Regions from separate parts of the Streptomyces sp. NPDC037083 genome, predicted to be linked through region 2. Evidence: riboswitches for the same ligand, from Rfam matches in the RefSeq annotation. Region 2 holds a riboswitch; each other region holds the start of a gene.
What was found. Region 2 has a riboswitch for cyclic di-AMP ahead of ACZ7DE_RS22440 (C40 family peptidase). Riboswitches for the same ligand answer to the same signal wherever they lie in the genome.
Positions count from the first base shown of each region.

Region 1 (4,366 bases), on a different contig from region 2:
CCGCCCGAGTTGCCCTCGGCCCAGGAGGAGTAGGAGTCGGCGGTGTCGAGGAAGTTGCCGCCGGCGGCCGCGTAGGCGTCGAGCACGGCGAAGGAGGACGCCTCGTCCGCCGTCCAGCCGAAGACGTTGCCGCCGAGGGAGAGCGGGAAGACCTCGAGGTCGGAGGAGCCGAGTGTGCGAAGGGAAGTCATGTGTCATCTCAACGGTCACACGGGCCACGCCCATTCCACGCGGCCTGCGAAGAACGCGTGAACGGCGTGTGGCCCGACAGACCGGCAGCCCTGACGTCGGGGGTGGCCGTCAGGGCTGCCGGGGACCGGTCAGGGTTCCCCGATGAGGTCGTACGGAGTGCCCCGCGTCGTACGGGTGTCCCGCGCCGTACGGAGTCTCCCCGAAGGGACGTCTCCCGGACGTCTCCGGGACGTCTTCGGGAGTTCTCCGGGACGCCTCAGGCACGTCTCAGGGGTTGAGGCCCTTGCTGCGCAGCCACGCCGCCGGGTCGATGCCTTCGGAGCTGCCACCCGGGTGGACCTCGAGGTGGAGGTGGGCGCCGGTGACGTTTCCGGTCGCGCCCACGCGGCCGATCACATCGCCGGTGGCGACCTTCTGGCCGACGCTGACGTTGATCGACGACTGGTGGCAGAACCAGAGCTCGGTGCCGTCGTCCAGCGTGAGGATGGTGCGGTAGCCGTAGGAACCGGCCCAGCCCGCCTCGGTGATGGTGCCGCTGTGGACGGCCTTGATGAGCGTGCCCGTGGGCGCGGCGAAGTCGAGACCGGTGTGGTACCCGGAGGACCACAGGGAACCGGCCTGGCCGAAGGTCGAGGTGATCGTGTACGAGGAGGTCGGCAGCGTGTACTGCTTGGCCAGTTCGGCCAGGCGCGCGGCCTCGGCCTTCTCGGCTGCCTCCTCGGCGGCCTTCTTCTTCGCGGCGGCGGCCTCGGCCTCCGCCTCCTTCTCGGCCTTGGCGGCGGCGTCGGCCTCGGCCTTCTTGGCGGCCTCGGCGGCCTTGACCTCGAACTGGGTCTGCTGCGACTCGGCCTGCGCCATGATCCGGCTGCGGAGGGCCTCGCCGGCGTCGGCGGCGCTCTCCTCGGTGTCGACGGCGGTCTCGGACCCGAAGCTCGCCAGGGCGGGCGCGGCTTCCTGGGCGGGGTCCTCGTCGGAGATGAGGGAGCCCACGTTGGGCATGTCCGGCATCGAGATGGAGACCGGGGCCTTGCCGGTGTTGGCGCTCGCCATTCCGCCCGCGCTGACGGCGGCGATGACGCCGACGCCGAGGACGGTGGAGCTGCGGGCGAACCCGCCGCCGCGCTGCTTGGCGACCCGGTGCTTGCCCCGGACCGGGCGAACGGACTCCGCGGTGGGGTTCCATTCCTCCCAGGGGCCCTCGTCGGTGCGGTAGCCGCCGTAGCCGAAGGTCTCGGTGGACCGCTGGCTCGGCGCGTACGGGGCCTCGGGGGCAGGCGGGTTGGACGCCACGCGGGCGCGCTCCTTTCCTTCCGTCGCCTACCGGGTTAGCTGACGGGTTCGGAGCGGGAAGGTCTCCTACGCGCGTATACCGACCGTGGACTCTGCGAGTTCACGGTGACTTCCGCGCGATTCACCCCAAGTTGGTGGTTCCCCGGTTCCCTTGCGGGATTCGGCGCGTGCGCACGGAGCCGACTCTGGTGCCGGCTGGGACGACCGCGCTGCGTTATCGAACGTTAATAGACCCAGGGGTGGGTTTCCAAGCTGTTCTGCTTGATCAACAACATTTCCGGCCTGGACTTTCGGGCCACCAGCGGTGAAAAACGGGCGAGTTGACCTGCCTGCCGCACACCTCGGCAGTCACAGGCGTTTTGATGGCGACTCAACCTTGATGCGCAGGGCGGTCACCTGGTCACCATGCGTAAGAAAGTGAGGGGGAAAGGTGGGCGCGAGGCATACGAGACGGAATACACCGAGGGCCGGAACCCTGTTGGATTCCGGCCCTCGGCCTTCAGTAGCGGGGACAGGATTTGAACCTGCGACCTCTGGGTTATGAGCCCAGCGAGCTACCGAGCTGCTCCACCCCGCGTCGTTGTGACTCCAGTGTACGTCATCTGCGGGAGGTGAAACACCACGGTTGACCGCGGCCTCACGCCAGGTGCCGGTTCGGTGCCTTCGCCCGCTCCTCGTACTCCGGCAGCACGACGACGTCGACGCCCGCGGCCGTCAGCATTCCGGTGCCGTCCGCCGCCGTCACGAAGGTGTCCGGCTCGCGCCAGGCCGTGACCACCCGGCGCACGCCCGCGTCGAGGATGAGCCGAGCGCAGGGCGAGGGGCGCGAGGAACGGCGGGCGCAGGGTTCGAGGCTGCTGTAGACGGTGGCCGTGGGCAGCCGCGGGTCGGCGGGGTCGAGCTTGGCGAGGGCCGCCTCCTCGGCGTGCACGACCGGGTCGCCCCCCTCGCGGGAGTGGCCGCGTGCCAGTTCCGTGCCGTCGGCGGCCACGATCACCGCCCCGACGCTGAAGGCGGTCCGCGAGGGCGGGCACAGCTCGGCGAGCTCGCAGGCGAGGGACAGCCAGTGCCGGTCGGCCGCGGCGGGCAGCGGTCCGGCGCCGGGTGCGGTGGGCTCGTAGCGGTTCAGGACGACGTCCTCGATGCGCCGGGTCTCCACCAGGCGCAGACGTCCGCCCTGGTAGCCGCCCGGCCCGAACAGGCGGGGGGCGTCCGGGTCGCCGACGAACAGGGGGGCGACGACGAGCTGGAGTTCGTCGGCGAGGCCCTGCTGGAGCAGCTGGGTGTGGACGGTGCCGCCGCCCTCGACCATGAGACGGCGTACGCCGAGGACGTCGTGGAGGTGTTCGAGGAGGCGGCGCCAGTCGAGTTCGGGGCCGAGCGGGACGACGTCCGCGGCGATGCCGAGGGCGCGGGCCCGCTCGGCGCCCTTCTCCGTGGTGTAGACGGCCTTCTCGCCGCCGGTGTGCCAGAAGTTGGCCTTCGGGTCCAGGTCGCCGGAGCCGCTGACGGTGACCTTGAGGGGGTACGGCGGCAGTCCTGCGGCGACGCGGGCGGCGCGGCGCTCGGGGGAGTTCACGAGGAGCCGCGGATTGTCGGCGCGGATCGTGCCGGCGCCGATGAGGATGGCGTCCACGGAGGCCCGTACCTCGTCGACGCGGTCGAAGTCGGCGCGGCTGGACAGCAGCAGGCGCTCGGGCGTGGTGTCGTCCAGGTAGCCGTCGAGGGAGACGGCTGCGGACAGCAGGACGTACGGGTACGGCATCGGCGTGCTCCCCGGGCTCGGTCCGACGGCGGCTGGTGTGACGGTGGTCCCGCGACGGCACTCTTGGTTCAAGTTTGAAACAAACTTACACTGGCCGCATGACGACTCGTTGGCTCACCCCCGAGGAGCAGCGCGCCTGGCGCGCCTACGTGGCCGGGTACCTCCTCCTGGAGGACGCGATCGACCGGCAGCTCCAGCAGGAAGCCGGCATGCCCCACCTGTATTACTCCATCCTCGCCAACCTCTCCGAGACCCCGGAGCGGCGGCTGCGGATGACCGACCTCGCGGAGCAGCTGAAGATCACCCGCAGCAGGCTGACCTACGCGGTGTCCCGGCTGGAGAAGGACGGGCTGGTGCGACGCGAGGAATGCCGCTGGGACAAGCGCGGCAGCGTGGCGGTCCTGACGGACGAGGGCATGGCGGTCCTGCGGAAGGTCGCGCCCGGCCACGTCGAGACCGTCCGCGCCGGCCTGTTCGACCGGCTCACGCCAGAGCAGGTGGGGCAGCTGGCGGAGATCTTCACGCAGGTCGCCCGAGGGTTCCAGGGGGACGGCGGCGACGAGGCCGCACCCGAGGACCTCCCGTGGCGCCGCCGCTCAACACCCTGCAGCGGCCCCTCCGGACCTTCCCAGCCCTCAGAGCCCACCGAGCCCTCCTAGCCCGCCGGGCCTGCCAAGCCTGCCGAGTCCCCTGAGCCTCCTCAGCCCTCCGAGCCGTCGCCCCCCCCGGGCCCCGCACCCCGGCGCATAGCGATCGGGGCGCTTCGTGGGCGGGCGCATCGTGAGCCGTGCCACAAAGCAGTTGCTTCAACTTTAAAGCACGAGGTAGGGTCTCGCTTCGTCGGATCTGCTTCAAATCTGAAACAGCGACCGGCCTGGCACCACCCTGTCATCGCCCTCCGGACCCGGGAGACCCGCATGCCCGCCACCCCCGCCGCCACCCCGCGCGCCCGCGTCCGAGTACCGCTGCGCTTCCCCGACGGCTACTCCGTGAACGCCGAACTGGTCACCTTCCACGGTCTGGCCGACGGCCAGGAGCACGTCGCCGTCGTCCTCGGCGAGCCCGCGCCCGGCGCCACCCCGCTGGTGCGGCTGCACTCCGAGTGCCTCACCGGCGACG
Region 1 is NZ_JBVJSQ010000012.1:23,146-27,511, forward strand. It holds gene ACZ7DE_RS28540 (aldo/keto reductase) at 1-191, opposite strand, end outside; gene ACZ7DE_RS28545 (M23 family metallopeptidase) at 460-1,482, opposite strand; cyclic di-AMP (ydaO/yuaA leader) riboswitch at 1,492-1,658, opposite strand; tRNA gene ACZ7DE_RS28550 (tRNA-Met) at 1,986-2,059, opposite strand; gene ACZ7DE_RS28555 (dihydrofolate reductase family protein) at 2,120-3,247, opposite strand; gene ACZ7DE_RS28560 (MarR family winged helix-turn-helix transcriptional regulator) at 3,346-3,906, shown strand; gene ACZ7DE_RS28565 (GTP cyclohydrolase II) at 4,165-4,366, shown strand, end outside.
Region 1: it holds a riboswitch for cyclic di-AMP, as region 2 does, so the genes downstream of both, ACZ7DE_RS28545 (M23 family metallopeptidase) here and ACZ7DE_RS22440 (C40 family peptidase) in region 2, are expected to answer to the same signal.

Region 2 (4,366 bases):
GACGCGGACGCCGTGCGCAAGGCGCTCGGCACCCACGACGGCCCGGCCGTGGCCGTCTCCGACACGGTCTTCTCGGTCGACGGCGACGCCGCACCGCTGGCCGCCCTGGCGGCCGCCTGCCGGGAGCACGGCGCGGGACTGGTCGTCGACGACGCCCACGGGCTCGGCGTGCTCGGGGAGGGCGGACGGGGCGCCGCGTACGCGGCGGGTCTCGCGGGCGCCGACGACGTCGTCGTCACGGTCACGCTGTCCAAGTCCCTCGGCAGCCAGGGCGGCGCCGTGCTGGGACCCGCGCGCGTGATCGACCATCTGGTGAACGCGGCCCGCACGTTCATCTTCGACACGGGTCTGGCCCCGGCCGCGGCGGGTGCGGCGCTGGCCGCCCTGAGGCTGCTGCGGCGCGAGCCCGGGCGCGCGGCACGCGCGCGTGGGGTGGCGGGCGAGCTGTACGCGCGTCTGACGGCCGCGGGGCTGGAGGCTGTGCGTCCGGACGCGGCGGTCGTCTCCGTGCGGGCACCGTCCCCGGAGGGGGCCGTGCGGTGGGCGGCGGACTGCCGGTCGGCAGGCCTTGCCGTGGGGTGCTTCCGTCCTCCCTCCGTGCCCGACGGCATCTCACGGCTCAGGCTCACCGCCCGGGCGGACCTCTCCGGGGCCGAGCTGGAACGCGCTGTTCGGGTGATCGGCGAGACACGACCATGAGTCGGCGTGGCACGGCCGTGGGTCGCCGCTGACCGGGAGCCGTCTGCGCCGTCGTGGTCAGCGCAACGCCGAGGTGAAGCCCGTCCAGCTCTCGGGGGAGAAGAGCAGGGCGGGTCCGTCCGGGTCCTTGGAGTCGCGTACGGCGAGCAGACCGGCCCAGGGGCCCAAGGCCGGCCGGGCGGTCTCGACGCAGTTGTTCGCCCCCGTGCTGTAGCTGCTGCGCAGCCAACGCACCTGCGGGAGATGATCGGAATCGGTACTGGAAGGTACGTTCCGCGGTACTGCGGACATGGTGCCTCCTTACGCGCCGTCGGCCAGCGCGGCGAGGTAATCCGATGAGTCCTCGGGCGAAAGGGCGTGCGCCCGAAGGGCGTTGAAGGCCTCGGTGTAGGCCTGGAGGTCTTCTTTCCGTTCGAGATAGAGGCTACTCGTCAAGTGGTCGAGAACAACCACATCCAGATCAGAAGTGCGCGAAAATGAGAAGATGACGAAAGGGCCGGTCACGCCGATGTGCGCCCCGGCCGCGAAGGGCAGTACCTGCAGCCGCACCTGGGGCAGTCGGGCGGCCTCCACGAGCCGTCCGAGCTGGCGTGCCATCACCTCCGGCCCGCCGACCTCCCGCCGCAGCACCGCCTCGTCCAGCACCGCGCTCAGCTCCAGCGGCGGCTGCGCGCGCAGCACGTCCTGCCGGGCCAGCCGCACCTCCACCAGGGCGTCGACCTGCTCCTCCTCCACCCCCTCCACCGCCGCGCTGGTCACCGCCCGCGCGTACTCGGGCGTCTGCAGCAGCCCGGGCACCACGCTCGTCTCCAGCGTGCGCATCGCGCTCGCCTGCGACTCCAGGCTGATGAAGTCCCGGTAGGCGGGGGGCAGCACCCCGCGGTAGGCGTGCCACCAGTGGTCCCGGCCACCGCCGCCGTCGTCGCCCGCCAGGGCCAGCATCAACTCCCGCAGCCGCGGGTCGGCCACTCCGTAGACATCGAGAAGTAACCGCACATCGGCTGGTTTCGATCCACTGGTGCCGGTCTCGATGCGGCTCACCTTGGATTGATGCCAGCCCACGAGCCGGGCCGCCTCACCGCTGGTGAGGCCCGCCTGGGCGCGTAGACTGCGCAGTTCGGCACCCAGCTTCCGGCGGCGCACCGCGGGACCGTGCTGCATGGGCTCCTCCTTGCTCCTGACGGGCCGGCCGCACACGCTCTGCCGGCGCAGAGTTCACCGCATCGGGCGACAGATATATGCATATCTTGGTGGATCGCCACCCGTGACCGACGTGGTGATGGCAGTCTGGCGAAGAAGCACCGGTCGGGACCGTACTCGAACCACACGCACCGTGTCGGACTCCGGTCCCGTGGGAAAGGGACGACGTCGCCATGGCAGATCACCTGGAAGCATCCGTCACTCTGCCGAGCGATCCCGCCTCGGTCTCCACGGCCCGCGGATTCGTCGCCGACACCCTCGTGGAGTGGGGTCTGCCGGCGGACGCCGAGACGGCCGACACCGTCCGTCTGATCGTCTCGGAACTGGCCACCAACGCCGTACAGCACACTTTCGGGCAGTCACCCACCTTCACGGTGGACCTCGTCCTGGACCGTGACGAACATTTGAGCATCGGTGTCACCGACAGTCACCCGCGTTTCCCCCAACGACTGCCGGCCGCCGTCCAGCAGGACAACGGCCGAGGCATGGTGATCATTCGCTGGCTGACCGCGGAGAGCGGCGGCAAGCTCAGAGTGCGGCGCACCCGGGAGGGCGGCAAGACGGTCCTCGTCGAACTGCCGTGGACCGTTCCGGCGGCGGAGCCGGTGGCCGGAGCGCTGACGGCTCCGGCCGAAGGCGAGATCCCGGGGCGGTGACGGCGCGTCAGGACGCCGTCCGTCGCCCCGGGAGGCTCAGCGGACCCGACGGCTCAGCGGACCCGGCCGTACCAGACGCTCTTGGTCCAGATCTTCTGCAGCTTCACCACGTCGCCGGTCTTCGGCGAGTGCCAGATCTTGCCCTTACCCGCGTAGATCCCGACGTGGTACACGTTCGACCCCGAGTGGAAGAAGACCAGGTCGCCCGCCTTGCGGCTGGACGCCCTGATGTGCTTGGTCTTGTTGTACTGCTGGGCCGCCGTCCGGGGCAGGCTCTTGCCGGCCTTCTTGTACGAGTACAGCGTGAGCCCGGAGCAGTCGAACCTCTTCGGCCCGGTGGCCCCGTACTTGTACGGGGCGCCCTTCTTCGAGGCCGCGATCTGGAGCGCCTTCGTCGCCGGTGTGGCGGCCGCGGCATCGGAGGCGAGCCCCGGGACCACGACCGAGCCGCCCACGGCGGCGATGGCGAACGCCGAGGCCGTACCGGCCCGGGCCATGAGCGACGGGACACGATTGAGCGCAGTCATGCGCAACCCTTCGTCAGCCGCCTGTGAAGGATGACCTGTCGGATTCGGGCTGGCGAAGTTGCCCGGCCGCGTGTGCGGCTTCACCCCAAGGGCTGCTCGGCACGGTCATGGCGTGACCGTTCCGGCGACCCGTCGTGCTTGGGTCCTCCACTCCTGCCGATGCACTTCTGTCGACCGGTCATCCGGGCGGCGGCAGGACTCGGCGTCCGCCCGGACCGCCCCGCCGCTTGTGGCGGGGGCTTGTCGTCAGTCAGGGATCTTGGCTCACCGATGTCCGAAAATCCCAACGGAACCGGGGATTTGTGGGGTTACTCACCACTCACCCGTTCGGGTGGACACCCTGATGGCCGATCAGGAGTCAAGGCGGCCACAGGGCCCCGGACCAGCATCGGAGCCCTCAGTTCCGCTCGAAAAGCGCCGTTTTGACGCAACTCGGCGGGCCCGGAAGACCAACGGCCGCTACTCCGAACGGGGGTAACCCGTCTGGTGCGTTTCAACTCCGGCCCGGACCTCGCGCTCGGGGTGCGATCGGTCCGGGTCGGAGACGGGTCGCCTCAACTGTCGGAGAGCGGAGGCAGCGTGACGCGCGCCGTGCGGCGCTCCCCGTCCAGGACGCGCAGCGCCCGCGCGAGCGTCGGCGCGTGCAGCTCGCTCTCGCCGCGCTGGTGCATCAGTGTGAGCGCGTCGCGCAGCGCCGTCACCTTGCCCACCAGCGCCTGGGCCGCGCGCAGTCCACCGTAGGTGTCGCCGTGGCGGGCGGGGTTGATGCGGCCGAGCAGGTCGACCACGTCCAGGTAGCCGTCGATCAACTCGGCCTCGGCGCGGGTCAGGGCGGGCAGCGGCGGCAGTTCGGGCACCATCGGCGGCTCACCCCCGGCCCAGGGAGCCGGCCGAGCCCGTGCGGCCGGCGACGATCCCGTCCACCAGGCCGTACTCCACGGCCTCCCGGGCGGTGAGGAGCCTGTCCCGCTCGATGTCCGCGGTGACCTGCTCCGGCGTCCGCCCGGTGTGCCGGACGAGCATCGCCTCCAGCGTGGTCCGGGTCCGCGCCAGCTCGTCGGCCTGGACGGCGAGGTCGTCGGCCTGTCCCTCGACGGGCTCGGGCAGCGACGGCTGGCGGATCGTCATCCGAGCGCCCGGCAGCGCGAACCGCTTGCCCGGGGTGCCCGCCGCCAGCAGCACCGCGGCGGACGCGTCCGCCCGGCCCAGGCAGGTCGTCCCCACGTCGCAGGTGACGTACCGGATCGTGTCGTAGAGGGCCGTCATCGCGCTGAACGAGCCGCC
Region 2 is NZ_JBVJSQ010000008.1:126,049-130,414, forward strand. It holds gene ACZ7DE_RS22420 (8-amino-7-oxononanoate synthase) at 1-699, shown strand, start outside; gene ACZ7DE_RS22425 (DUF397 domain-containing protein) at 757-990, opposite strand; gene ACZ7DE_RS22430 (helix-turn-helix domain-containing protein) at 1,000-1,860, opposite strand; gene ACZ7DE_RS22435 (ATP-binding protein) at 2,073-2,555, shown strand; gene ACZ7DE_RS22440 (C40 family peptidase) at 2,609-3,082, opposite strand; cyclic di-AMP (ydaO/yuaA leader) riboswitch at 3,086-3,256, opposite strand; gene ACZ7DE_RS22445 (hypothetical protein) at 3,637-3,942, opposite strand; gene ACZ7DE_RS22450 (ATP-dependent Clp protease proteolytic subunit) at 3,950-4,366, opposite strand, start outside.

Region 3 (4,366 bases), on a different contig from region 2:
AGCAGCGTCACCGCGACGGACAGGCCCGCCCGGTCCTTGCCCGCCGCGCAGTGCATCAGGGCCGGGACACTGTCCTCGGCGAGCGCGTGCAGCACCTGCGAGTGCTCGGCCGTACGCCCCTTGACGATCGCGCGGTAGGAGGCGATCATCCGGCCCGCGCCCTTGCCGTCGCCGAGGATCTCGCGCAGCTGGTCGAGGTGGCCGTCGCGGACCATCTTCCAGAACTCGGCCCCGTCGGCCGGGTCGGACAAGGGCAGGTTGACGTTGCGCACGCCCGGCAGCTCGACGTCCGGACCCTCCAGTTTCTGGTCCGCCGCGTTGCGGAAGTCGAAGACGGTGTGCAGGCCCAGGCCGGAGAGGAACGCGGCGTCCTCGTCGGTGGCGTGCGCGAGATGGCCGCTGCGGAACAGCACGCCGTGACGCACCCGCCGGCCGTCGACGGTCGGCAGACCGCCCACATCCCGGAAGTTGCGCACGCCGGCCAGCTCGGGCTCGGTCGACGGGATCTGCTGCGTCACGGGAACTCCCTCCCTGTCGGTCTCCGTCGGCGCGGCTCGTGGTGGCCGACGGGACACCTCCTCGACGATACGACATGGGTTCCCGGGGCAACGGGTTGTCCACAGGCGGCCGACCGGGCGTCCGGCCAGGTGAAAGTCCTGTCCGCGGGAAGTTGCCCGGCGGGCCGACGGCATTCGATGATGTTGGGGCTTGATCGCACCTGTTCGAATCAGTGGGGGTTTGATGCCCGAGATCGCCGACAACGGCCGTACGTGGCTCCTTTCGGGGCCCACGAGCAGCTACGCCCTCCACCTCACCGAGGCCGCCGAGCTGATCCATCTGCACTGGGGCCCGCGCATCGCGCTCGCGGACGCCGAGGCCCTCGCCGCGCTCGCGCTGCCGGAACGCGGGGCGTCCTTCGAGGCCCCGCTCGACGGCCACGAGGAGTACCCGGTCGAGGGCGGTCCCCGCTTCGTCCGGCCCGCGCTGTCGGTGCGCACCGAAGCGCGGCGCGGCACCGAGTGGACCTTCGAGGCGCACGAGACCGACGGCGACGAACTCCGGCTGCGGTTCCGTGACGCCGGGCTGAGCGTCACCCTGCACTACCGGATGCGCGGCGACGTCGTCGAGCGGTGGGCGACCCTGCGCAACGAGGGTGAGCAGCCGCTGGAGCTGCTCCGGGCGGACTCGGCCACCTGGACCCTGCCCATGCGTGACGACTGGCGGCTGTCGCAGCTGCACGGGCGCTGGGCCGCCGAGTCGCGGCTCACGCGGTCCGCGCTCACCTACGGCGAGAAGGTCATCGGCAGCCGCCGCGGCCACACCGGACACCAGCACCTGCCCTGGGTCGCCCTCGACACCGACGCGACCGAGGAGCGCGGCGAGGTCTACGGCTGCGCCCTCGGCTGGTCCGGCTCGTGGCGCATCGCCGTCGCCCAGCTCCCCGACGCGCGCGTGCAGATCACCGGCGGCGCCGGATACGACGACTCGGGCCTGCTGCGCCTCGCGTCGGGCGAGGACTTCACCGCGCCCGTCTTCGCCGGCCTGTGGACCGACGCCGGTTTCGGCGGCGCGAGCCGCGCCTGGCACGCCTATCAGCGCACCCACGTGATCCCGGCCGCCGAGCAGGACCGGCCGGTGCTGTTCAACTCGTGGGAGGCCACCTACTTCGACATCTCCGAGGAGCAGCAGGCGAACCTCGCCCGGCGCGCCGCGGCGATCGGGGTGGAGCTGTTCGTCGTCGACGACGGGTGGTTCGGGGCGCGCACCGGCGACCACGCGGGGCTCGGCGACTGGCGGCCCAACCCCGACCGCTTCCCCAACGGCCTGAAACCCCTCGGGGAGTACGTGCACGCCCTCGGCATGCAGTTCGGCGTCTGGGTCGAGCCCGAGATGGTCAACCCGGACAGCGACCTGTACCGGGCGCACCCCGACTGGGTGCAGTTCCAACCGGGACGAAAGCGGACGGAGTTCCGCAATCAGCTCATGTTGAACCTCGCGCGCGAGGACGTCCAGGAGTACCTCTGGGAGCAGCTCGACGCCCTCCTGTCCAGCGCGCCGATCGACTACGTCAAGTGGGACTTCAACCGCTGCTTCACCGACGCCGGCTGGCCGGACGACCCCTACCCGCAGCGCCTGTGGGTCGACCACGTGCGCGCCCTCTACGGCCTCCTGGACCGGCTGCGGGCTGCCCACCCGGGCGTCGCCTTCGAGTCCTGCTCGGGCGGTGGCGGGCGCATCGACCTGGGGATCATGAGCCGCACCGACCAGGTGTGGACCTCCGACAACACCGATCCGCTCGACCGGCTCGACATCCAGCACGGCTTCAGCCAGCTGCACCCCGCCCGGGTCATGGCCGCATGGGTCACCGACAGCCCCAACACGCAGCTCAACGGGCGGGTCAGCTCGCTGCGCTTTCGGTTCGTCAGCGCCATGGCCGGGGTGCTCGGCGTCGGCGGGGATCTCGCCGAGTGGAGCGAGGAGGAGCTCGCCGAGGCGCGCGGATGGGTGGACCTCTACAAGGACATCCGGCCCCTGGTGCAGCACGGCGACCTCTACCGGCTGCGTCCGCCGACGGGCGGACTGAGCGCCGTTCAGTACCTGCGCGGCGACGAGACCGTCGTCCTCGCCTGGCTCCAGGCGCAGCGGTTCGGTGAGCCCGTTCCCGCGCTGCGGCTGCGGGGGCTCGACCCGACAGCCTCGTACGAATGCCGTGAAACGGGCGAAGTGCACCGGGGTGCGGTACTGCTGCACCACGGGCTGCGTACCGGTCTGCGCGGCGACCTCGATGCGACGGTTATCCGCCTGCGTCGCATCTGAGCTTTCTGTCCGAATTGGATCCTTTGTTTGAACTCGCTATGTAATAAAGGGTCCTGGAGAAGTGTCACGTGAGCAGCGTCATAGCTGTGACCGTGCGTCGCCCGTCATGTTCACGTAATTCGCGTGTGATTCAAGGGTGCTTGGTGAATTGGCGGCGGTGCGATTCACGGAGCGTGACCGGGAATTCCCGCAGGGGATCAAGTAGAGGGCGTCGGCCGTACAACCTCTGCTTGTCCCTGTGCGTCCTGGTCGCTTACGTTCCACACCAATCCGGACGGACGCCCAATCCTGCCGCCGCCCGGAGACCGCACACTCACCCGTGAACGGCAGGAGCGGGGGACCCACAGGCACAACCGCCTGTTCCGGTCCCGGAACAGGCTTGGGGTAAAGCCGCGCCTCGGCGCGGCCGGGCATCTCCAGTCCGCACCCGACAGCTCACCTCGCAGGCGCCGGAGAGGAATTCGCCATGCCCGCGAAGGGTAAGCACCGCCGTCCCAAGGCCCAGCGTTTCACCCGTTCCATAGCCGTCGCCGGAACCGGCGGCGCCGCGCTCGCCCTTCCGCTCATGGGCGCCTCCGGCGCTCACGCGGCCACCCCGGAATCCGTTGCGCAGACCGCCGGCCAGTCGGTCGCCCGAACCGTTTCGGAAAAGACCGTTCAGGCCGCCGCGGTGACCCGGAAGACCGCCACCTCGAAGACCTACACCGTGCGGTCCGGCGACTACCTCTCGAAGATCGCGGACGAGCAGAAGGTCAGCGGCGGCTGGCGGAAGCTCTACCAGGACAACCGCGAGGCCGTCGGTGACGACCCGTCGCTGATCCACCCCGGCCTCAAGCTGTCGATCGGCAAGAAGGCCGCGACCGGCGCCCCCAAGCCGTCCGGTTCGTCCTCTTCCTCCTCCAAGAGCTCGTCGAAGTCCTCGGCGTTCTCGAAGTCGTCGAAGGCCTCCGACGCGAAGGCGTCCACCTCGTCGTCCTCGAAGGCCACCCAGGCCTCCGAGACCGGCTCCAACGGCTTCGTGCTGCCGGTGGCCGGCGCCACCGTCGGCACCCCGTACCACCAGTCGGGCAGCATGTGGTCGAGCGGCTACCACACGGGCGTGGACTTCGTCGTCCCGACCGGCACCTCGCTCAAGGCCGTCGGCGCGGGCACCGTCGTGTCCGCGGGCTGGGGCGGCGCCTACGGCAACCAGGTCGTCATCCGGCTCGCCGACGGCTACTACGCCCAGTACGCCCACCTCTCGCAGCTCTCCGTCTCGGCCGGCCAGACCGTGACCGCGGGCCAGCAGGTCGGACTCTCCGGGGCGACCGGCAACGTGACCGGCCCGCACCTGCACTTCGAGATCCGCACCACGCCGGACTACGGCTCGGACGTGGACCCGATCGCGTACCTCCGCTCGCACGGCGTCAGCGTCGGCTGACCCTGCCGGTCTCGCCCGCTCGACGTCGATCGAGCGGGCGGACCCCCTCGCCTGACACGCAGTCGAAGGCCGCACCCGCCCGGGTCCGGCCTTCGACTGCGTGTCAGGCCCATGTCGGGTTCCGCACCG
Region 3 is NZ_JBVJSQ010000003.1:5,157-9,522, forward strand. It holds gene ACZ7DE_RS08635 (tyrosine-protein phosphatase) at 1-518, opposite strand, end outside; gene ACZ7DE_RS08640 (alpha-galactosidase) at 742-2,817, shown strand; cyclic di-AMP (ydaO/yuaA leader) riboswitch at 3,122-3,279, shown strand; gene ACZ7DE_RS08645 (M23 family metallopeptidase) at 3,284-4,237, shown strand.
Region 3: it holds a riboswitch for cyclic di-AMP, as region 2 does, so the genes downstream of both, ACZ7DE_RS08645 (M23 family metallopeptidase) here and ACZ7DE_RS22440 (C40 family peptidase) in region 2, are expected to answer to the same signal.